DNA from 2 places in the Lysinibacillus sp. FSL M8-0216 genome. Region 2 is predicted to be linked to the other one. Evidence: predicted binding sites of a transcription regulator. Region 2 holds the regulator's gene; the other holds the start of a gene.

Region 1 (12,112 bases), 530 kb from region 2:
GCTTGTGGCACAATCGGTCACACAGTTTCGCTCTGCCGCAAAAGAAGGACGGTGCGCTAACTATATCCCTGCATTAGCTAAAAAAGACCCAAATCAATTAGCTATAGCCATTATTGGCACTGAAGGGCATGAAATTAAAGCTGGTGATACGACGGAGTTATTTACGCTTCAAAGTGTTTCCAAAGTAATCACCTTTATACTGGCCTGTATGGATCGAGGATTGCCCTATGTATTAGAGAGGGTTGATGTTGAGCCAACAGGGGATACATTCAACTCTATTATTCGCTTAGAAAGTCATCAGCCAGGAAAGCCCTTTAATCCAATGATTAATGCTGGGGCGATTACTGTCTCCTCTATGATGATTGGTCATTCACCACAGGAGAAGATTGACAAAATCCTGCAATTTTTAGAGCAAATCATAGGTAAGCAATTAAGTGTCAACGAGGAAGTGTTTCAATCTGAGTGGCAGACAGCTAACCGTAATCGAGCACTAGCCTACTATTTAATGGATTCTGGTTTCTTAGACTGCCCAGTAGAAGCGGCTCTTGAGGTTTACTTAAAGCAATGTGCGATTGAAGTCAATGTATCCGATTTAGCGATGATTGGTTTAGTTATCGCTAATGATGGCTATCATCCGCTATTAAAGAAACAGTTATTTCCTAAACAAGTGGCAAAATTAGCAAAGGCTTTAATGGTAACATGCGGTATGTACAATGCTTCAGGAAAATTTGCGGCATTTATTGGACTTCCTGCTAAAAGTGGTGTTTCTGGTGCCATTCTTACTGCTGTCCCAGGCCATGCAGGGTTAGATTCACCATTCCCTGCTGGCTGTGGCATAGGTATTTATGGACCAGCCATCGATCCTATCGGGAATAGTGTCGCAGGTGTCCAATTACTGAAACATTTAGCGACAGAATGGGATATGACCATTTTTTAACGAGTAGAAGATGACTTCAGAGTGAGCTCTGAAGTCATCTTTTTTTCATTTTATATAGAATGAATAGGACAATAAACCAAATAGGTGTTAGGAGAAGAGCTGTACGTGTTGCCTCAGAAAAAAACATCACAATTAATAGGAAAGCAAAAAACGCAAGCACTACGTAGTTAATAAAAGGTGTCAGCGGTGCTTTGAAGCTTGAGGCTTCATGTAGGGCACGATTTTTCCGTTTATAGATGATGTGAGAAATGATGATAATACTCCACACCCATATGAAGCAAATCGCACTAATAGTCGTTACGATACTAAAGGCATTCTCTGGCATTAGCTTACTTAACAGTGCCCCTACGGATACAACAATTGCAGAAATGACTAGTGCGTTACTTGGAACACTATTTTTATTGAGCTTAGCAAAAGCAGGTGATGCTTGTTTATTTTTACCAAGATTAAAGAGCATGCGACTTGTTGAAAATAAACCACTATTACCAGCAGAAGCGGCTGAAGTGAGCACAACAAAATTAATAATACCTGCAGCAATTGGAATGCCCGCTAACGTAAATACTTGGACAAATGGACTGCTTGTGGCAGACATTTCATACCATGGATTGATACATAGGATGACAAACAGTGCCCCTACATAAAAGAGTAGAATTCGAAATGGTATTTTATTAATAGCAGAAGGAATGTTTTTTTGTGGGTCTGCAGTCTCGGCTGCTGATACCCCTACTAATTCCACACCGACGAAAGCGAAAACAACCATCTGGAAGGCCATTAAAAAGCCATATACTCCATTTGGAAACAGGCCACCGTGGACCCAAAGATTATCTACTGAAACCGTCCCAGAGCTTGTTTGAAAGCCTGTCACTAACATAATTAGTCCAAGGATAATGAGCGCCACAATGGTAATCACTTTAATGATAGCAAACCAAAATTCTAACTCCCCAAATAGTTTGACCGTCAATAAATTCAGTAGTAGTAATACTACTAAACAACCAATAGCTGGAACCCACTGAGGGATATCAAACCAATATTGTGTATAAACCCCTACAGCGATAATATCCGCCATCGCTGTCATGATCCAACAGAACCAGTAGGTCCAGCCTGTTACATACCCTGCCCATGGCCCTATATATTCGGAGGCAAAATCCGTAAATGATGTATATCCTGAATTCGATAATAATAGTTCGCCCAATGCACGCATAACAAAAAAGAGTGCCGTTCCGACAATTAAATAGGCAAGGATGATCGAAGGCCCTGCTAATGCAATGGCTTTCCCAGAGCCTAGAAATAAACCGGTTCCTATTGTCCCACCAATGGCAATAAGCTGTACATGGCGATTTTTTAATTCACGTTTTAATTGTTGCTGTTCCACGTTAATCCCCCCAAAGATGCATAAAAAATGACTGGAAAAATAAAAAAAGAGACTAGTTGTGACACTAGTCTCGGAAAAACGTCAGAATAACAAATACCATTTGATCACGGATGGTTCATGAAATCATTCGTAACCATCGTATGGCATCGCTTAAAATAGCTGTTATTACTCCTCTGTCCTTTTGCCTGAGATAGTGAACCCTTCGGCGACGCAAATTGCGCTCTCTCCAGAACTGCTCCTGCTATAGTTTGATCCATAGCATTCATAGCTTATTAATTTTTTAACATAAATATTATTTTAAGATATTATATATCCTAGCAGTGCTTTTACAAATATTCAACTAGAAATTTATATTATTTTCAGAAAAATAGAAGAATGTAGTGAATAAATGAAAATTACTAACGATAATTAGTATTTTTGGACATACAAAGATTTCCGTAGTATGCGCAAATGGGTAAATACGAAAGGTTTATGTGAAGAAATGGAGTGGGACAAGTGAGGGGAGAGAGGATCACTATAGTATGAAAGAGTGTACGAAATAGCCACTTAAAATTTTGCAATAGATATAATATAGTAGAAACTCTGAATTTTTTGTATAAAAAGAAGCCGTCTCCTAGTTCTTTGAGACGACTTTTTTTAGGGAAATATTAATATTTTTTGGCTTTTATTTTACCTGTCCAAGTTTTGAAACCGCCTTGAAGTTGGTAAATTTGGTTGTACCCACGTTTTTTAAGAAATAGTGCAGCACGTGAGCTACGGCCTGTATTTTGACAGTATAAATATACTGGTAAATCTGGGCGAATTTCTTTATAACGTTGACGTAATGTTGTGGAAGGAACATTTCGTGCGCCAAGAATGTGACCAGCATCAAATTCTTTTTGTTCACGAACATCGATTAGCTGCGCTTTACGATAGCCTTCAATAAATTGTTCTTGTGTTAAGTTGGTTACAGCTTTTTTGAGTCTTAGTGCATTAATACCGATGTATGCAATTACGACTACTAAAACGACACCGATTGTGATAAGTATGTCCAAGATTTTCTTACCCCTTTCTATCTTCTTTATTATTATAAAAGATGCGCTAGCGATAGTCCAATGAGTTTGATAAAATTAACTAGATTGTGGCGAATTCGTCGATATCGTTTGCAAAGCCACAACTTGAACTGTAACGTAATCTTCGTTAAGGTTGAACCGCAGGTGGGGCCTGAGGTATTTTTATAAATTGTAGGAGATGAACATATGACAACTTGGTATTTTTTAAATTCAGGGAAATGTAGTCCTTCTTTTAATATGGCACTAGATGAAGCATTACTTGATTGGCATAGTGAGGGGTTAATTCCACCAGTCATTCGTTTTTATGAGTGGGAACCGGCAACATTATCGATCGGTTATTTTCAGCAAGCCAAAAAAGATATAAATTTAGATGCTGTACGTGAGCAAGGCTTGGGTTTTGTACGTCGACCAACTGGTGGACGAGCTGTGCTGCATGAGCATGAGCTCACATATAGTGTCATCGTAACAGAAAGCTATCCAAATATGCCGGAGTCAGTGACAGAGGCGTACCGTGTGCTAAGTGAAGGCATCTTGCAAGGTTTCCATAACTTAGGGATGGATGCTTATTTTAGTGTCCCTGATACAGAGGAGAAAAGAGCAGACTTAAAGAGTCCGAAAAGTGCAGTATGCTTTGATGCTCCAAGCTGGTATGAGCTGGTAGTTGAAGGGAAAAAAATAGCGGGAAGTGCGCAAACACGTCAAAAAGGTGTTATATTGCAGCATGGTGCCATTTTATTAGATTTAGATCAGGAGAAGTTATTATCGGTCTTTAATTTTTCGAGTGAAGAAGCGAAGGATCGTATGCGCAGAAAATTACCAGAGAAAGCAGTAGCGATTAACAGTCTTGTGGATGAACCTGTGACAGTTGAACAATGTGTGACTGCTTTTCGAGATGGTTTTGCAAAATCGTTGCAAATTGAATTAAAACCATTTACACTTTCTGAGGAGCAGTTAGAATATGTCCGTGCATTAGAAGAAAAAAAATATGCATCTGATGAGTGGAACTTCAAAAAGTAAAAAATGGTATAAAAAAAATATTTTTAAGCGTTAAATCCTTGCTATTACAAGTAGTTACGATTCTATTGAAAAAAGCAAGAGTTGAATTGAAAATCTATATATAGTATCTTTTTTAAAGACATATACACAATATGTAGTGTTTAACGACACATGATATTGTGTATTTATTTTGTAAGGGAGGCAAAACGATGGTACTCACAAATCATCAACCCGATGTAAACAATCAATTTGAACAGTTAAACAAAGATATCGAACAATTCCCGCAGGTACACCCTGTAACGCCTGATATGCACATCACGCACAAAGGTGTATCAAGACTTGTCATGATCGATCGCTACTCGTTTAAAGACACAGAAAAGAAAACACTAAAAGCCGGTGACTTTGTTGTTTTAACGGTAAAAGCTGATCCAAAGTTCCCTGCACGTGGTTTAGGGACAATTCAAAAGCTGGACATGACTACAAAAACAGCTGATATTTTGATTGAGGAAGATTATCGTAGCGTTTTAGACGATCCACAGGAGCAAGAAACGGGTGTGATTACGCGTTCAATTGACGTGCTAGAGAAGCCTCTTGAGATTTTTTATGAACAAATCGCTAAACGAAATGCAACAGGACTGGCGGTTGTTGAAAAAACACCAGAAAAACGCCAAGAATGGTTTGAAAAATTTTATGAGCAATTAGTGTCCTTAAAGTTCATTCCTGCAGGACGAGTAATATACGGAGCAGGATCTGAAACAGATGTAACATTCTTTAACTGTTACGTAATGCCTTTTGTTGCGGATTCACGTGAAGGTATTAGTGATCACCGTAAACAAGTAATGGAAATTATGAGCCGTGGTGGTGGAGTAGGAACAAATGGTTCCACATTACGTCCTCGCAACACATTGGCACGTGGAGTAAACGGTAAATCATCAGGTTCTGTTTCTTGGTTAGATGATATTGCTAAATTAACACATCTTGTAGAGCAAGGTGGCTCACGTCGTGGAGCACAAATGATTATGCTTGCCGATTGGCATCCAGATATTGTGGAGTTTATTATTTCTAAAATGCAAAACCCACGTATTCTGCGTTACCTAATTGAAAATACAACGGATGAAACAATCATTCGTCTAGCTAAAGAGAAATTAAACTTCAAGCCACTTTCTATGCAGGAAGAAGCTATGTATCAAGGCATTGTAAACTATAAAAGCATTGAAGGTTTAGGTGGATTTGATACAGCCATTATTCGTGAGGCTGAAAATAAATTACGTGATGGTGGCACATATACTGTGCATAACTCAGAGTTTTTAACAGGTGCAAACATCTCCGTAACATTAACAAAAGAATTTATGGAAGCTGTTGAAAACGATGCTGATTTCGAACTGCGTTTCCCAGCGGTTGAAGAATACTCGAAAGAAGAAATGCATGCTTACAACACAGAATGGCATCATGTTGGTGACGTTCGTGAATGGGAGAAAATGGGCTATAAAATCCGCACATATCGCACGATCAAAGCGAAAGAATTGTGGAATTTAATTAACGTATGTGCAACATACTCTGCAGAGCCAGGAATTTTCTTTATCGACAATGCGAATGATATGACGAATGCAAAGGCATATGGTCAAAGCGTTGTTGCAACTAACCCATGTGGGGAACAGCCACTTGCGCCATACTCAGTGTGTAACTTGGCAGCGGTAAACCTTGCACAATTTGCGAATAAAGACAATCAAACTGTAGATTACGAAGCACTACGTGAAACGGTTCGTGTTGGTGTTCGTATGCAGGATAATGTTATTGATGCAACTCCATACTTCTTAGAGGAAAACCGTGTACAAGCACTTGGTGAGCGTCGTGTTGGTCTAGGCGTAATGGGCCTAGCTGATTTACTCATTTATTGTGAGAAAGAATACGGTTCTGAAGCAGGTAATGCTTTAGTCGATGAAATCTTTAAAACAATTGCTGAAACCGCGTATGAGGCGTCTACAGAGCTTGCTAAAGAGCGTGGAAGCTTCCCATTCTTAGTAGGTGCTACTGACGAAGAAACAGCTCGTTTACGTAAAGCTTTCACAGAAACAGGCTTCATGCAAAAAATGCCTGCTCACATCAAGGAGCAAATTTTAGCAACAGGTATCCGTAACTCCCATTTATTAACGGTTGCCCCAACAGGTTCAACAGGAACAATGGTAGGCGTAGCAACAGGTCTTGAGCCATATTTCTCCTTCACTTACTACCGTTCTGGCCGTCTAGGTAAGTTCATTGAAGTGAAAGCTGAAATTGTAAAAGAATATTTAGATCGTCATCCAGAGGCTAGTGAGCAAGAGCTTCCAGAATGGTTTGTAACGGCAATGGAGCTAAAACCAGAGGCACATGCGGATGTACAATGTATTATTCAAAAATGGATTGATTCATCGATCTCTAAAACAGTAAACGCGCCAAAAGGCTATACTGTACAACAAGTTGAAAAAGTATATGAGCGACTATATAAAGGTGGCGCTAAAGGTGGTACGGTCTATGTGGATGGTAGCCGTGATTCACAGGTACTTACGCTAAAAGCCGAAGAAAATGATATGGATCAACTATCATTTGAGGAAGAATTAGTAGAAGAACATACAACACGTCCAGTCGTATTAGTTGATACGATTCAAGCACTAGAGTCCACGACGGTAATTGGCTCGGACGTAGGAAATACATGTCCAGTATGTCGTAAAGGAACAGTCGAAGAAATGGGCGGCTGTAATACTTGTACAAACTGTGGCGCACAGTTAAAATGCGGCCTGTAAATTTTATGTTCTTGTTGCTTTGAATAAAAGAATGAAAACGGTAATAAATTTTGATTAAAAGTAACCTCTTCGGTATTATGGCCGTAAGAGGTTATTTTTTTATATTTTTCTGAAAATTATAGGTCTGATATGACTCCAGTAGAATCAAAACTTATTCGACTAAATGTTCATCATCTATTGTGAGGATATTGAAGAATGGGTTTTGGACAAAGTTCTGGTGCCGATTAGTATTGTACTTAAAGGAAGAGTGGAATACTTTTATAACAATGTTTCTGGTGAAAGGCTGATTATGTTGGAATATATATCCTTATGGTAAAATCTCCATTAAAGCAAGAAAGAATCATTACCAATCAAACATTTATATATATAGGAGTCGCATCAGGAAAGTGTGGATTTACAACAATAATTATAATAATTTCCAATTAAGGGCTGGGAACATCCTCATTACAATTTATGTCTATATTGAAAAGGGAGGTAGCATAATGTGGTTACTATTCGGACTTATTGCTATAGTAGCAACTTTTATAAATCTTTATTTGTATACAACAGGTAAAGATTATAAACTAGCGATGGCAATGGGGTTATCATTTACAGCATTGACACTTTGTTCGGAATATAGTTTTGTATCTAGCTGGGTAAAAGTAGAAGATTGGGCAGCTTTAGAGGATGTAGTACCAGGTATGGGAAGGGCATTATGGTTTTTGACAATTGTTTCTATCTTACTAAATATAGTACCTATACTATTAGAGCTAAAAAATAAAAAATAAAAAATAATACTGATTCGGGTTCATACGGATAAATGGTAAGCAAAATTAAGTTCTCAAAAATGCTTTGGGAACTTCATTCATTTTAACCCAGCTTTATTTCTTCAAAGAAGCGGATAGATATTTTATATTTAACATGCAAATTTGAAGGAGTATACGCCAATTTGTGGAATTAAAATAATGTCCGGTCAATTGTAATAAAGTTTGACGACAACACCTATTTTGTAAAGTACTAGCTAATGACATTTGATTTTAAGGCTTGTTTATTTAGGGTTCTCATACATCCAGCTAGATAAAAAAATGGTGAAAGGGGATAAAGTAATGAGTGTAGTAATTTTTAATGGAGAGCGTTCTGAAGAAAGTGTTCTATTTGAAAAGTTGTTATTTTCCCAGAGTAATAAAGTGAGTTTTTCTAGTGTTGAAAATGCTAAACAGTTCATCAAGCAAAGAGCAACTGTGAATAATCAGCCTTATGTCATTGGGGATGATGTTCAATTTTTAAGTGTTAAGGATGAACAAACTTTTGAGGATATGCAAGTTTTTACATTAAATGATCAAAAGTCCTCGAAACAAAAAGTGATTCTCTATATTCATGGTGGTGCTTGGACGAATCAACCGTTAAATTTACACTGGCTGTTCATGGATAAAATAGCACAAGCATTACAGGCAAAAGTTATCGCTCCGATATATCCAAAAGTACCTCATTTTAATCATAAGGACACGTACCAAAAAATACTTCATCTCTATAATAGGATTTTAGAGTCGGTTGAAAGCTCCAATCAATTAACGATTATAGGAGATTCTGCAGGAGGTAATATAGCACTTGGTTTGGCCCAGCTTTTAAAGCAAAACCATTTGCCACAGCCACAAGATATTATTTTACTATCGGCTTGTGTTGACCTAAGTCTAGAAAATCCTCTTATCCCTGAATATGAAGAAAAGGACCCTATGCTAGCTAGTGAAGGAATGAGCGTCATCACAAAGATATGGGCAGCTGATAAGGATCTAAAGGACCCATTGATTAGTCCAATTTATGGTGATTTTCAAGGTCTAGCGAGTATTACTCATTTTATTGGCACCCATGAAAGTTTATATCCAGATGCAGTAAAGTTTGATGAACAACTAAGCGAGCAAGGGATTGATATTACAACCTTTGTTTATCCTAAAATGAACCATGTATTTGTTGTCATGCCCATCCCCGAAGCACTAGACGCTCAACAGAAAATTATAAATATTATTCATAGTAAAGTGTTGAAATAGAAAGGGTTACACTAAATAAATAGTGTGGAGATCCCAAGTGTGTTTTGATTTTTCAAAACACGCTTTTTTTATTTCCTGTTTTAATAAACGGATTTTTACGCTAAGCCCCTCACATCTCATTGTTTAAACGAAAATCAAATTGTAAAGCTAGCTTGACATAATAAAAGATGTAAAGTAAACTTTACTTATTACTAAATGTACAGTTTACTTTACATTTAATGAGGAGGCATTATGAAAAACAGAATTCGTGAATTGCGGAAATCGAAAAAGATTACGCAGGAGGATTTGTCTAAGGTAGTGGGTGTTTCACGACAATCAATTATTGCAATTGAATCGGGAAAATTCAATCCATCATTAGAGCTTGCCTACAATATTTCAAAAGCGTTCAACTGCACGATTGAGGAAGTTTTTATTTTCGAAGAGGAGGGAATGACATAATGGAATTTTCTATAGGGGGTATTCTTGGACTGTACGGCGGGATGATTTTTGGCATCCTTGGCTGGTGGTTCGGAAGGAAAAAAGCGAAGAAAAATAGAGGCTTAGATGAAGTACACGACCATATTTGGCAAAAGGCGAAATCTTATTCATGGTATTTGACGTTAGCAGCAATTTATATTTTCTTTTCTTTAGTAGTGTTTGGGATTAAATTAAGCACTGCCATGGTTTTAGCTGTACTTTTATTTGTACACTTAGGGAGCTGGGCGATCATTGGGCTCATTTTGACTATCAACATGTACAGACCAATACCTTTTAAGCCTTCTTATGTGAAGTTAGGTATATGCATCAATGTCGCATCACTACTTATTTTTACCATTATCTCGATCCTAACAAATAATTGGCTGTTTTTATTATTCAGTATTCTGCCTAGTATGATGGGGATATTTACTGCCCTTACAGTCAATAGGAAAGTTTCCAAGTAAGTTTAGTTGTACGTTTCATCCCTTTGGATAGGTTTATCGAGCTGCGATTATGGCATTTAAACGAAAAATGCAAGGCTAGCATCTATATAAAAAAGGCAGTTCCAACAACTTACGTTGGGACTGCCTTTTCCTTAATCATGATTTAATGTTGCTGCTATTTCTGGCTGTTGCTCTACTTGAAGTAGCATATTAAAGGATGCAATGGCAACTTCCACTTGATCATCCTTTGGTTCGCGAGTCGTTAGCAATTGAAGCCATAGACCAGGATAGCCAAGGAATCGTAATACAGGGATATTACGGCAAGCATTTGTTGCCTGTAATACTTCAAATGATATGCCTAGTACTACTGGAATTAATAAAATACGATCTAAAATACGTAGCCATAGCGGGTCAGTTGGCACAAAGAAATATAAGAACATGCCGACAAAAACTGTGAAAAGAATAAAGCTACTACCACAACGATAGTGTAGACGTGATTGTGCTTGGACATTTTCAACTGTAACGTCTAAACCAGCTTCATAGCAGTTGATGACTTTATGCTCGGCTCCATGGTACTGAAATACTCGTTTGATGAGAGGCGTTAACGAGATAAAATATAAATATGTGAGCAGTAATAGTAGTTTAATACCGCTTTCAAGTAAAATTTGGCCCGTTTTTCCTTCAATCCATTTAGAGAAAAAATCAGCTATAAAAACTGGAATTAGTGTAAAGGCAAATTTTCCAAATAAAAAGGAAAGAATACCTACTACAGCAACGCCAAGTATCATTTGAAGTTTGGATCCTTCTTCTTTATTATCTTCTTCTTCACCAGGTACTACATCATAACGATCCCCTGCAAATTGCATATGACGAGAACCTAAGCCTGCTGATTCAATCAACGCGACAACGCCTCGAAAAAATGGGATTTTTTTAAGCTTTTGTAAAATAGGCTTTTGTACTTTTTTAAAATGATAATAATCAATGGAATCATCGTTACGACGAATGGCTGTAACTGTATGATCCTTTCCTCCGAACATCACACCTTCTAATTGTGCTTGTCCCCCGTATACAGGTGAATTGCTCAAGGCTAACACCACTCTCTTTATATATTTCAACTGTACCATTGTACTAAATTTAGTCAAAAACCTCTACAGTTACGCATAGTAAATTTTCTATATGGCTACACTAATCGTACATTTTAGGAAATGATTAGTGGGCAAGGGAGGAAATATTGTGAAAATAGGGACAATAACGTCACTTGTAAATGCGCTTGTTTTAGCATTGTGCTTAAAAGGTTTGCATTATTTTAATCTTATTAAATGGCATCCGATTGGTTTTTATAAAAAATGGGGCTGGTTTGAAGAAAGCTCTAAATTATTTCACTGGACCTTCTTTATATTTCTTCTATTCATCATCGGATTGTTTGTATATATGACTATGCGCTATGTCTATGTCATTCCGGCGGTCTTTTCTTCGCTACTGCTAGGGCTTTTTGTAACGATTTTATTAGAATGGATTGCATTAGATTTACCATTACAACTTTCTTCCTTTAAAAAGCTTTCGATCCCATTCATTGTTGTCGTGGTTTGCCTTTTACGCTTCTTGTTAGAAACAGCCAATTTTCATCAGAGGGAGCATACGGCGCAAAAAGTAAATTAGTTGCTGTATGCGCCGTGTATGATAAAATAAATGGCAAGTACATAGAAAGAGGCGAATAGAAGCGTGAAGTTATTATGTTTGAATGGACCCAACTTAAATCGACTTGGAAAAAGAGAGCCACATATTTATGGACATGAAACATTGGATGATGTTCAAGAAAATGTTCAAAATCTTGCGGCTTCTTTAGGTGCCACAGTTGAATTTCGTCAATCCAATCACGAAGGGGTACTTGTGGATTGGGTGCATGAAGCAGAAGACGAAAAATATGATGGCATCATCTTTAATCCTGGTGCATATACCCATACAAGCATCGCGTTACACGATGCTATTGCAGGAATTTCTGTGCCAGTAATCGAAGTACATATTTCCAATATCCATAAACGTGAGGCTTTC
Region 2 (12,112 bases):
TTGCTTGTAGTATAGCATCGTTATTGACTCTGTTCTTCCGCCTATCTGATTTTGCATGGATGACAAAGAGTGTTTATCATATACCTGTATTTTTTGTAAGTATCTTTTTAGTTAGTATTATTATTGCAAATGATGTAAGAAATCTGTTTAAAAAGTTGTTTTGGTATGAAAAACGTAAGGTCAAGCGTCCTATTTGGCAAGTCGGTATTGGCTTCATTTTCTTTTTAGCGCAAATTAGTGCTGTAATGGTATTTAGTAAAGAGTTAACACAGCCACAACTGGGTGGAATGCCATTATTTTTAGTATTTGCCTTTATGAATGCCTTTATTTTAACGATTATATATGAAGAAATTTTTCATCGAACAGCCAATCAATAATATCTATAATAGAACTTTCATTCACTGGGACTTTATCCGCGAATGGGAGTTTTTTTACGTTTTTATGCGTTGAATACGAGGAATCCTTTACTATTGAGGCGAACAAGTTGCTATTACATTAAATGAAGCAATAATATACACTGATCCTGTGACAGGAGAAACCTCATTACCTGCTGCTATGGATTTTCACAATAAAGGGCTCACATTCGCTATAGGTTGAAATGCAGGAGTGATGGATAGCATGTTATAAGTGACGGATAAAACAAAGAAAGTGACGGATAGCGAGCCAAAAGTGACGGATAAAACCGAGAGAGTGACGGATAGCGAGTCAAAAGTAGCGGATAACCTTAGGGAGGACCCGTCTGCTTTTTTTACTTGAAATGTATTGTTATGATAAAGTAGAAGGAAGTAGAAGACAACGCAGGAGGATAATATTATGACAAAGGAAAAATTACTATTATTGGACGGTAATAGTTTAGCATATCGCGCGTTTTTTGCGTTGCCATTGTTGACGAATGATAGTGGAATTCATACTAATGCTGTGTACGGCTTTACAACGATGCTACAAAGAATATTAGAGGAAGAGCAACCAACGCAAATTTTAGTGGCTTTTGATGCTGGAAAAACAACTTTCCGCCATGAAACCTTTACAGAATATAAAGGTGGACGACAAAAGACGCCACCAGAATTATCGGAGCAATTCCCTTATATACGCAAGCTAATTGATGCTTATGGAATTAAGCAATATGAACAAGACCTATATGAAGCGGATGATATTATTGGGACGCTGGCAAAAGAGGCTTCATCACAGGATATGGATGTTATCATCGTATCTGGAGACCGCGATTTAACACAGCTTGCGACAGAGCAAGTTACGGTTTATATTACGAAAAAAGGGATTACGGAAATTGAGAGAAATACGCCAGCCTTTATTGCAGAAAAATACGGCTTAACGCCCTTACAAATTATTGATATGAAGGGCTTAATGGGGGATTCTTCAGATAATATTCCTGGTGTGCCAGGTGTTGGCGAAAAGACGGCTGTCAAACTATTAAAAGAGCATGGCTCCGTTGAGGCACTTTACGAGGCGATGGATACATTGAAAGCTTCTAAGATGAAAGAAAAGCTGGTAGCCAATGAAGAGCAGGCTAAGATGAGTAAGAAGCTGGCAACGATTTTTACAGATGCCCCAATTACCATTTCATTAACTGATCTCGCGTACCATGGACCGAATGAAGAAGAATTGATCAATGTATGGCGTGAGCTCGGCTTTAAATCATTGCTCGAGAAAAGTGATTTTACTGTGCAGGAGCAAGAGCAAACACCTTTTGATTTTGAACAAATTCAAGAAGTTCGACAAGAAGACTTACAAGATGTGATGGCTGTGCATGTTGAGCTAGAGAATGAACATTACCACACTTGTGCGCTACTTGGAATTGCCTTATCTGATGGGACCAAGACTCAATACATTCCTTTTGATATTGCGGCAAAATCAGATATATTACGTTGCTGGTTAGAGGACTCCTCAAAAATAAAATACATGTCTGATTCCAAAGCGTCTCAAGCAGCATTAAAACGAGCAGGTATTCAATTAGCTGGCGTTGATTTTGATTTAGTGCTTGCTTCGTATATTAATAATCCTGGACTTAGTGGGGATGATGTTGCCACTCTTGCAAGGGAGCTTGGGTATTATGATGTACAAGCAGATGAAACGGTCTATGGCAAGGGGGCTAAACGTGCTATACCTGAAATAGATAAGCTTGCACAGCATGTTAGCCGAAAAGCTTATGCTGTCTGGTCATTACAGCCGAAGCTAGAGGCATTATTAAAGGAAAATGAACAATTTGATCTTTATAAAGACTTGGAATTGCCACTGGCAGCCATTTTAGGTGAGATGGAAAGTGAAGGCATTACCGTTAACCGTGCTACGCTAGAAAAAATGGGCCAAGAGCTTAATGAAAAGCTTGTCGTGCTTGAACAAGAAATTTATGCGGAGGCAGGAGAAACGTTTAATATTAATTCACCAAAACAATTAGGTGTTATTTTATTCGATAAATTAGGTTTACCTGTTATTAAAAAAACGAAGACGGGCTATTCAACGGCTGCTGATGTATTAGAGAAGTTAAAATCTGAGCATGCCATTATTGAATATATTCTGTTATATCGTCAGCTTGGTAAATTACAGTCTACTTATATTGAAGGGTTGCTAAAGGAAATCCATGAAAAGGATAGCAAGGTGCATACTCGTTTCCAACAAGCTTTAACTGCTACAGGACGACTAAGCTCAACAGATCCAAATTTACAAAACATCCCTATCCGTTTAGAGGAGGGACGTAAAATCCGTCAAGCATTTGTCCCTTCAAATGAGAATTGGATACTGTTTTCAGCGGACTATTCGCAAATCGAATTACGTGTACTCGCACATATGTCGGAGGATAAAAACCTTGTAGAGGCCTTCCGTGAAGGGATGGACGTTCATACACGAACAGCGATGGACGTATTCCATGTATCCGAAGATGAAGTTGATAGTAATATGCGTCGTGCAGCGAAGGCTGTTAACTTTGGGATTGTTTATGGTATCAGTGATTATGGTCTATCACAAAATTTAGATATTACCCGTAAGGAAGCGGCAACTTTTATTGATAAATATTTCGCTAGTTTCCCAGGTGTTAAACAGTATATGGATGATATTGTGCAAAATGCGAAGTTCAATGGCTATGTTACAACAATTTTAAATAGACGTCGTTATTTACCAGATATTACGAGCTCAAACTTTAATTTAAGAAGCTTTGCTGAGCGTACGGCGATGAATACCCCGATTCAGGGAAGTGCTGCGGATATTATTAAAAAAGCGATGATTGATATGGATGCTCGACTAAAAAAGGAAAATATGCAGGCAAAGCTACTTTTACAAGTGCATGATGAGTTGATTTTTGAAGCACCTAAGGAAGAGATTGCGTTGCTAGAAAAAATTGTGCCAGAGGTAATGGAAAATGCAATCGAGCTCTCCGTACCGCTAAAAGTAGATTTTAACCATGGTTCGACATGGTATGAAGCAAAATAAGGAGGGGTTCAAATGCCTGAATTACCAGAGGTAGAAGGTGTCGTCCAGGCATTGAAGCCAAAGGTTGAAGGACGTACAATTCAACATGTACAGCTATCTGAAAGGGTACACTTTTCTTTTAGTGAGGGGAAACAATGTATTGTTAAGCAAGCAGAGCCTGATGCATTTGAATTAACGTTGTCTGAAATGACGATTACAAAAATTGAACGACGTGCAAAATATATTTTCTTTCACTTATTCAAAGATGAGGTTCCTTATGTACTTGTTAGTCACTTAGGAATGACAGGTGCATGGTTTGTTGTGAATTCACCAGAAGACATCGATGAAGCAAAATTCCAAAAGCATATACATGCCACCTTTAAGATGGCTGATGGTGGTTACTTAATTTATTCAGATATACGACGCTTTGGTGAACTACGATTTCTGGCAAAAATTGAAGATCATGTACCATTAACAAAAATGGCGCCAGAGCCGTTTGATGAATTAGCGTGTGATTTTTTTATAACAAAATCAACATTACCAAAATATGAGAATAAGGCCGTAAAAGAAGTGATTATGGATGGGCAAGTCGTTTCGGGCTGTGGCAATATTTATGCAACAGAGGCGCTGTTTGCTCAAAAAATTCATCCTGCTCGAAAAATGAACCGTATTAGTGAGAAGCGTAAACGAGCATTATTTGAGGAGATCGTTGCTGTTTTGCGTCAAAGTATTGAAGCAGGTGGTTCTACCATCTCTGATTATCGAAATATTAATGGGGAAGCTGGGAGCATGCAGAATCGTTTGAAAATGTATGGGAAAAAGATATGCCCAGCATGTGAAACGGCAACAAGTCAAATGACGATTGGTGGGCGAACATCGGTTTTTTGCCCAAATTGTCAACATTAAAGGGGATTTAACAATGATTATCGGACTTACAGGAAGTATTGCAAGCGGAAAAAGTACAGTAGCAAAAATGATGCTCGAACTAGGATTACCGATTGTTGATGCAGATATTGTAGCGCGAGATGTCGTCGAGCCAGGAACAGAGACACTGGCATTTATTGCAGAAAACTTTGGTCAAGATATTTTACTAGAGGATGGCAATTTAAATCGGACAATGCTCGGAGATATTATTTTTCATGAGCCTGCCAAACGCAAAATTTTAAATGATATTATGCATCCGGCCATTAGAAAGGAAATGCTACGACAACGTGATGCCTATTTAGAGGATGGCCATGAGCATGTTGTCATGGATATTCCCCTGTTATTTGAAAGTAAGCTTCAGCATTTTGTAGAGCGTATCATTGTAGTGTCGGTAAGTGAAGAGGTTCAGCTTCGACGCTTAATGGAACGCAATCATTTATCAAAAGAGGATGCCTTAGCACGCATGCACTCACAGTTGCCTATGTCTGTCAAAGAAAAGGGAGCTCATGCGGTCATTTATAATAATGAGAATCTGGAAAATACAGAGGAACAACTAAAGAAAATTCTAGCTTTCTGGGGTGTAATTTAAAGTGTTTCAAGCTAAAAATGTGTAGCAAGTAAATCTTGCTACACATTTTTTTTATGGGCAAATGCCATAATAAAAGATAATTTTTCAGAAAATAAGAACTTTTATAATATGACTATTTAATGTTCATCTTTTTTAAAATTGTGTTATACTAATCACCATAAAGTATATAATTAATCTGAGTATGTACTCACAGGAGGATTTTTAAATGACAGTATCAATTGCTATTAATGGTTTCGGACGTATCGGACGTATGGTTTTCCGCCAAGCGATCGTACAAGAAAATTTAAATATTGTTGCTATTAACGCTAGCTATCCAGCAGAAACGTTAGCACATTTGATTAAGTATGACACAAATCACGGAACATTTGAAGGTACAGTAGAACCAGCAGGCGATGCTTTAGTTGTAAATGGTAAACGTGTTCAAATTATTAGCGAACGAGATCCATTAAAATTACCTTGGGCTACAATGGGTGTTGATATCGTTATCGAAGCTACAGGTAAATTTAATGAGCGTGATAAAGCAGCAATGCACTTAGAAGCTGGCGCGAAAAAAGTTATCTTAACAGCACCTGGTAAAAACGAAGATGTAACAATTGTTTTAGGTGTGAATGATGACAAACTTGATATTGCTAAACATGATGTAATTTCAAACGCTTCTTGTACAACAAACTGCTTAGCACCAGTTGCAAAAGTATTAAATGATACATTTGGTATTGAAAATGGTTTAATGACAACTGTTCATGCTTATACAAACGATCAAAAGAACTTAGATAATCCACATAAAGATTTACGTCGTGCACGTGGGTGTGCACAATCAATTATTCCTACATCTACAGGCGCTGCCAAAGCATTAAAATTAGTTTTACCTGAGTTAGAAGGTAAAATTCATGGTATGGCACTTCGCGTTCCAACACCAAATGTTTCTTTAGTTGACCTTGTAGTAGATTTAAATACAGATGTAACAGTTGATGCTGTTAATGCAGCATTTGTAAAAGCTGCAACAGAAGGTCCAATGAAAGGCATTTTAAATTTCTCAGTTGAGCCACTAGTATCTTCTGATTACAACACAACGACTTACTCATCAACAGTTGATGGACTTTCCACAATGGTATTAGGTAACCGTAAAGTAAAAGTACTTGCTTGGTATGACAATGAGTGGGGTTACTCTGCACGCGTTGTTGACCTAGTGAAAAAAGTGGCTAATGCATTAGAAACGGTAAACGCATAATATTTTCATTTTGAGCACATTGAAATCTAACTGGTTTCAATGTGCTTTTTTTAAAAAACTTTCCTTGTACTTTAGGTGCATTAGGTTTATCATGAGCTCACTACGTGAATGCACTTTTCTTATATGTAGGAAATTTGTTATAATAGAAATATTAAATTGTTGTAAACCAGGAGAGTAATTATATGAGATGTCCATCTTGCCAATTTAACGGAACGCGTGTTGTGGATTCGAGGCCAGTAGATGATAATAAAGAAATTCGTAGACGTCGTGAATGTGAGTCATGTGGCTTCCGTTTTACAACGTTTGAAAAAATTGAAGAGACCCCATTAGTTGTAGTGAAAAAAGAAGGTTCACGAGAGGAATTTAGCCGTGAAAAGGTACTTCGTGGACTTATTCGTGCCTGTGAGAAACGCCCAGTTGCGCTTGATATACTGGAGCAACTTGTCCTATCGATTGAAAAAGATCTTCGTCGTATTGGAAATTCAGAAGTACGCTCAGAAGATGTCGGTGAATTGGTAATGGATCGCTTAGCCAAAATTGATGAGGTGGCTTATGTCCGTTTTGCATCGGTCTACCGACAGTTTAAGGATATCAATGTCTTTATTGAGGAGATTAAAGATATTATTCAACGTCAAACGGAGCAGAAATCATAGAAAATAGAGAGGATGAATGACGTTGATTCATTTATTTAAGGAATTGCAGCCTGGCGATCCTTTTGACATTCGTCTACCTCATGCATTTTCTACTCAAGAGCGTCAATTAGTAACATTATTCTATCAACCGTTAACGGGCTCAGACCCTATTAGCCTTTATTTAACTTTATGGGCAGAAGCAGAACAGATACCAAAGACGCAAATGACACATTATTATTTAATGAATGTGCTCGGTCTGCCTATTGGTAAAGTGTTTGAGGCACGTATAGCCCTTGAAGCGATTGGTTTACTACGTACATGGAAAAAAGAAAATGCTGGTGAGCGAAGTTTTTTATATGAGCTACAGCGCCCATTAGATGCGGAAAGCTTTATGAAAGACCCGTTGTTGTCGATGTTTTTATTTAGCAAAATTGGAGAGCAGGCATATCGTAATTTACGTCAACGTTTTATATACCCTGTGAGGGACGCGGATTTTAAAGATGTATCTCGTGCCTTTATAGATGTCTATAAGCCCGTTCATTCCAATATTCCATCAGATTTACAAGTGGATACGAATCGTAAGGATAAACAACAAAGGGTGTATCCTTTTTATTTGGAGCAATTTGACTTCGATCTGTTGCAAGCAGGTTTATCTGAGCAATTGGTGCCATCCAATTTACTGACATTAGAAGTTCGTGAGGCTATTGCTAAGCTGGCATTTTTATATCATTTAACAGCGCTTGATATGCAAAAAGTAGTGATTCTTGCTTTGGACGATGATTTAGGGATTTCACAAGAGCGCTTACGCAAGGCAGCTGCTGATTTCTATAAGTTAACGATGTCAAAAGAGCCACCAAAAATAGCGAGAGTTAGCGAGCCGTTGCCAGTAGAAGAAACTGGACAAAAATCAAAGGATCAGGAGCTACAACACTATTTAGAGACTACGGCTCCTATTCAAGTGTTGCGTGACATTAATAATGGGAAAGAACCTTTGCAAACCTCTGTACAACTTGCAGAAAGTTTAATTGTGCAGCACGGCATGCCGATTGGGGTAGTCAATGCGTTACTTGAGTATGTTATGTTAACAACGGATATGAAGTTACCTAAAAAATATGTGGAAACAATTGCGGATCATTGGGTTCGTAAAAATATCCAAACTGCTAAAGAAGCAATGGAACTTGCACGCCAAGAGCATGATAAATATACAACTTGGAAAAACAAACCACAAACAACCACTAAAACGAGCCAGCGAACTAAGGGACGTTCAGGACATCAACGAGAAGAAAAAGTCCCCGAGTGGTTTTATAAACGTGATGAGAAACAAGAGGAAAGTACTTCTAGCACGATAGATTTTGAAAAAGAACGTCAAAAAATATTAGAGATGCTAGGGAAAAGTGAATAGTAAAGAAGGTGAGCAACAATCGAACCTATAAATGGACCATTAAAACGAGCTATTAATGTACCCTCGTTTCAAGAACGCTATGAAGCCATGCGACGTGAAATTTTAGAAAATCCGCGCGTACAAGAATTTCTAGCACGTCATGCAGATGAATTAAGCTATGATAATATTGAACGAAATTTACCTAAACTTCATGAATTTATTAGTCAATCTACGGAATGCTGTGGTTGTGATAACACAGAACATTGTACAAACTATTTAAAAGGCTTCCTTCCTACTTTAAGGGTAGTTCGGAATACAGTTGAAATTGATTATGTACGCTGTGAGCAAAAAATTAGAGAAGAAGAGCGTCGGGATGTCGCGAATATGATTGCTAGTATGCATATGCCCAAAGATGTGCTTCAAGCAACGATTCACGATTTAAGTATTGATGATGAGTCTCGAGTGATGATTGCCCAAAAAGCAGCGCAATTTGTTAAAGCGACAAAAGAATCAGGTCATTTACCATCAAAAGGTTTTTACTTATACGGTAAATTCGGCGTAGGGAAGTCTTTTGTACTTGGTGCACTTGCCAATGAATTAGCGTCTATTAAAATACGTTCAGTTGTTGTCTTCGTGCCAGAATTTTTACGGGAAATGAAAAATGCTATTGGCGATAATACATTGAATGAAAAAATAGACTATATTAAAAAGGCTCCTGTTTTAATGCTCGATGATTTAGGGGCAGAAACAATGACCGCATGGACAAGGGATGAAATTTTAGGGACTATTTTCCATTATCGAATGGCTGAACAATTGCCAACGTTTATTACATCTAATTTTAATTATGGAGAATTAGAGCACCATTTAGCCCAATCGCAAAAAGGTGATATTGAGGTTGTCAAGGCGGGCCGTATAATGGAGCGTATTAAAGCCTTAACAGAGCCAATTGAAATGCGTGGCAATAACCGTAGGATGTAACATTGGTAGTTGCATTTTTCGACAATCGAGCGTATACTGACTCATATACTAAATATCAATATGCATTGATGAGGACATGAATTTTGTGTATCAGCTTCTAGAGAGGGAAGTCAACGGCTGAAAGCTTCCTAGTATGAACGCATCATTTACTACCTACTGAGCAGCGAAAGGGATAATCTTTCGCCGGTCCCTAGCCCGTTAGCTAGCCTTGAGCTTCGTCTGACTTGATAAGTCGGAAGGAAGAAGGGTGGAACCACGAGCATACGCTTCGTCCCTTTCCTGAGGGACGGGGCTTTTTTTTATTTTGTGGAGAGATCTCGCTCAATTCGAGTTGAAGAGCGCTCATATAAGCAGCCGTATCACCTGATTCATTAGTCAACATTTCATCAATCATTATGTATTCAACCATAACAAAGGAGTGTAACGAATATGTCAGAAATGATTAAATTAACTTTCCCAGATGGTGCTGTAAAGGAATTTGTAAAAGGTACATCAACAGATGACGTAGCTTTATCAATCAGCCCTGGCTTACGAAAAAAAGCTTACGCAGGTAAAATTAATGGTGTATTAGTAGATTTAAAAACACCAATCGAAGAAGATGCTGCCATTGCCATTATCACACAAGATGATGCAGAAGCACTTGAAATTTTACGTCACTCAACAGCCCACTTAACTGCACAGGCAATTAAACGTTTATTCCCTGATGTAAAGCTTGGTATTGGACCTGTTATCGATGGTGGGTTCTACTACGATATTGATTCTCCTACACCAATCACTGCCGAAGATCTACCAGCAATTGAAAAGGAAATGAAAAAAATTATTGCTGAAAATCTAGAGGTAGAACGTAAAAATGTAAGTCGTGCGGAAGCACAAGCGATGTATGAAGAAATTGGCGATGAATATAAACTAGAATTACTAGAAGCAATCCCTGCAGATGAGCAAGTGTCCATTTATTATCAAGGGGAATTTTTCGATCTTTGCCGTGGTATTCACGTACCATCTACTGGTAAACTTCGCGAATTCAAGCTGTTATCATTAGCAGGTGCCTATTGGAGAGGAAACTCTGATAACAAAATGCTACAACGTATTTATGGTACGGCGTTCTTCAAAAAAGAAGAATTAAAACATCACCTACAAATGCTAGAAGAAGCAAAAGAACGTGATCACCGTAAAATCGGGAAGGAATTAGAGCTATTTACAACTTCTCAAAAGGTGGGCCAAGGTTTACCACTTTGGTTACCAAATGGTGCAACAATTCGTCGTGTTATTGAGCGTTATATCGTCGATAAAGAATTATCTCTTGGATATAAGCATGTTTATACACCTGTATTAGGTTCAAAAGAGCTTTATCAAACTTCAGGTCACTGGGATCATTACCAAGATTCTATTTTCCCACCAATGGAAATGGACAACGAGACATTAATCATGCGTCCAATGAACTGTCCTCACCATATGATGGTTTACAAAAATAGCATGCATTCTTACCGTAGTTTACCATTACGTATTGCAGAGCTTGGTACAATGCACCGCTATGAAATGTCAGGAGCAGTTTCTGGCCTACAGCGTGTACGTGGAATGACTTTAAACGATGCACATATCTTTGTTCGCCCAGACCAAATTAAAGCAGAGTTCCAAAAAGTAGTGCAGTTAATCTTAGAGGTGTATAAAGATTTCGATTTAAATGATTATTCATTCCGTTTATCGTATCGCGACCCTGCAGATACTGAAAAATACTTCAATGATGATGCTATGTGGGAAAAAGCACAAAGCATGTTAAAAGAAGCAATGGATGAGCTTGGCTTAGATTACTTCGAGGCAGAAGGTGAAGCAGCATTCTATGGCCCTAAACTGGATGTGCAAGTAAAAACAGCGATTGGTAAAGAAGAAACTTTATCAACTGTTCAGCTAGACTTCTTATTACCAGAACGTTTCGATTTAAGTTACGTTGGAGAAGATGGCAAACCACATCGTCCAGTCGTAATTCACCGCGGCGTTGTCTCAACAATGGAACGTTTCGTTGCATTCTTAATTGAAGAATATAAAGGTGCATTCCCAACTTGGTTAGCTCCAGTGCAAGTAGAAGTCATTCCAGTATCGAATGAAGCTCACTTCGATTATGCAAAACAAATTGAAGAGCAATTAACAGCAGCGGGCTTACGTGTGGAAATGGATGATCGTGAAGAAAAATTAGGCTATAAAATCCGTGAAGCACAAATGAAAAAGATTCCGTATATGCTTGTCATTGGTGATAAAGAAGTTGAAGCTAATGGTGTAAATGTTCGCCGTTATGGCTCTAAAGATTCCGAAACAATTAGCTTTGAGAATTTCCTAGCAGCTATAAAAGCGGAAATTACAAAATAATCTTTCATAAAAAATCTCACTTGCATAAGTGAGGTTTTTTGTATAAAATGAATCTTGCTGTTGTATAAATTATTTAAGATTAGGTCAATCTAGGTATGATAAGAAAATTAGTGTTTGACAGCTTATCATATACATGCTAATATAATTAAGGTTAATGAATACAAAGTTTGTGGTTGAAGTAGAGGCTGCCCGCTTCTCACCTGATACAACGCTTTAAAGGCTGTGAACAGGTATGACACGTTGAATTGTTTTGCGTAGACTTGCGCATGCACATATAGCGGGCGGACATCTTCAAAAATGTCCGTCCTTTTTTTATGGACATGACAAGAGGATGTACCGTTCAACCGGGCAAGGCTTTGCCCAAACCATGTATTCGCGACAACTACTTGGAGGTGGATTACTATTAGCAAAGACATGTATGTAAACGAAGGCATTCGCGCACGTGAACTTCGATTAATCGATCACAATGGTGACCAGCTTGGTGTAAAGACACGTAATGAAGCGCTAGAAATCGCCACTCGTGTAAACTTGGATCTTGTCCTTGTGGCCCCTCAAGCCAAGCCGCCAGTCGCTCGTATCATGGACTATGGTAAATTTAA

Evidence for each region. The regulator NrdR, encoded in region 2, represses ribonucleotide reductase genes. The targets are predictions, from matches to a motif close to AACACNATATATNGTGTT.
Region 1: MKX57_RS15170 (vitamin B12-dependent ribonucleotide reductase) is a predicted target of NrdR. The motif match lies at 4,502-4,519, and genes of this name have one in related genera.

The regions. Positions count from the first base shown of each region.
Region 1 is NZ_CP152007.1:3,085,599-3,097,710, reverse strand. Features, by position in the region: gene MKX57_RS15190 (glutaminase) at 1-937, shown strand, start outside; gene MKX57_RS15185 (amino acid permease) at 972-2,309, opposite strand; glycine riboswitch at 2,473-2,549, opposite strand; gene MKX57_RS15180 (rhodanese-like domain-containing protein) at 2,957-3,343, opposite strand; gene MKX57_RS15175 (biotin/lipoate A/B protein ligase family protein) at 3,548-4,378, shown strand; gene MKX57_RS15170 (vitamin B12-dependent ribonucleotide reductase) at 4,567-7,137, shown strand; gene MKX57_RS15165 (hypothetical protein) at 7,620-7,904, shown strand; gene MKX57_RS15160 (alpha/beta hydrolase) at 8,223-9,161, shown strand; gene MKX57_RS15155 (helix-turn-helix transcriptional regulator) at 9,393-9,599, shown strand; gene MKX57_RS15150 (hypothetical protein) at 9,599-10,081, shown strand; gene MKX57_RS15145 (DUF1385 domain-containing protein) at 10,213-11,145, opposite strand; gene MKX57_RS15140 (hypothetical protein) at 11,294-11,719, shown strand; gene aroQ (type II 3-dehydroquinate dehydratase) at 11,783-12,112, shown strand, end outside.
Region 2 is NZ_CP152007.1:3,620,243-3,632,354, reverse strand. Features, by position in the region: gene MKX57_RS17970 (DNA polymerase I) at 1-377, shown strand, start outside; gene polA (DNA polymerase I) at 814-3,441, shown strand; gene mutM (bifunctional DNA-formamidopyrimidine glycosylase/DNA-(apurinic or apyrimidinic site) lyase) at 3,454-4,326, shown strand; gene coaE (dephospho-CoA kinase) at 4,340-4,933, shown strand; gene MKX57_RS17950 (glyceraldehyde-3-phosphate dehydrogenase) at 5,139-6,161, shown strand; gene nrdR (transcriptional regulator NrdR) at 6,344-6,814, shown strand; gene MKX57_RS17940 (DnaD domain protein) at 6,831-8,195, shown strand; gene dnaI (primosomal protein DnaI) at 8,223-9,152, shown strand; gene thrS (threonine--tRNA ligase) at 9,582-11,513, shown strand; ribosomal protein L20 leader region at 11,684-11,832, shown strand; gene infC (translation initiation factor IF-3) at 11,928-12,112, shown strand, end outside.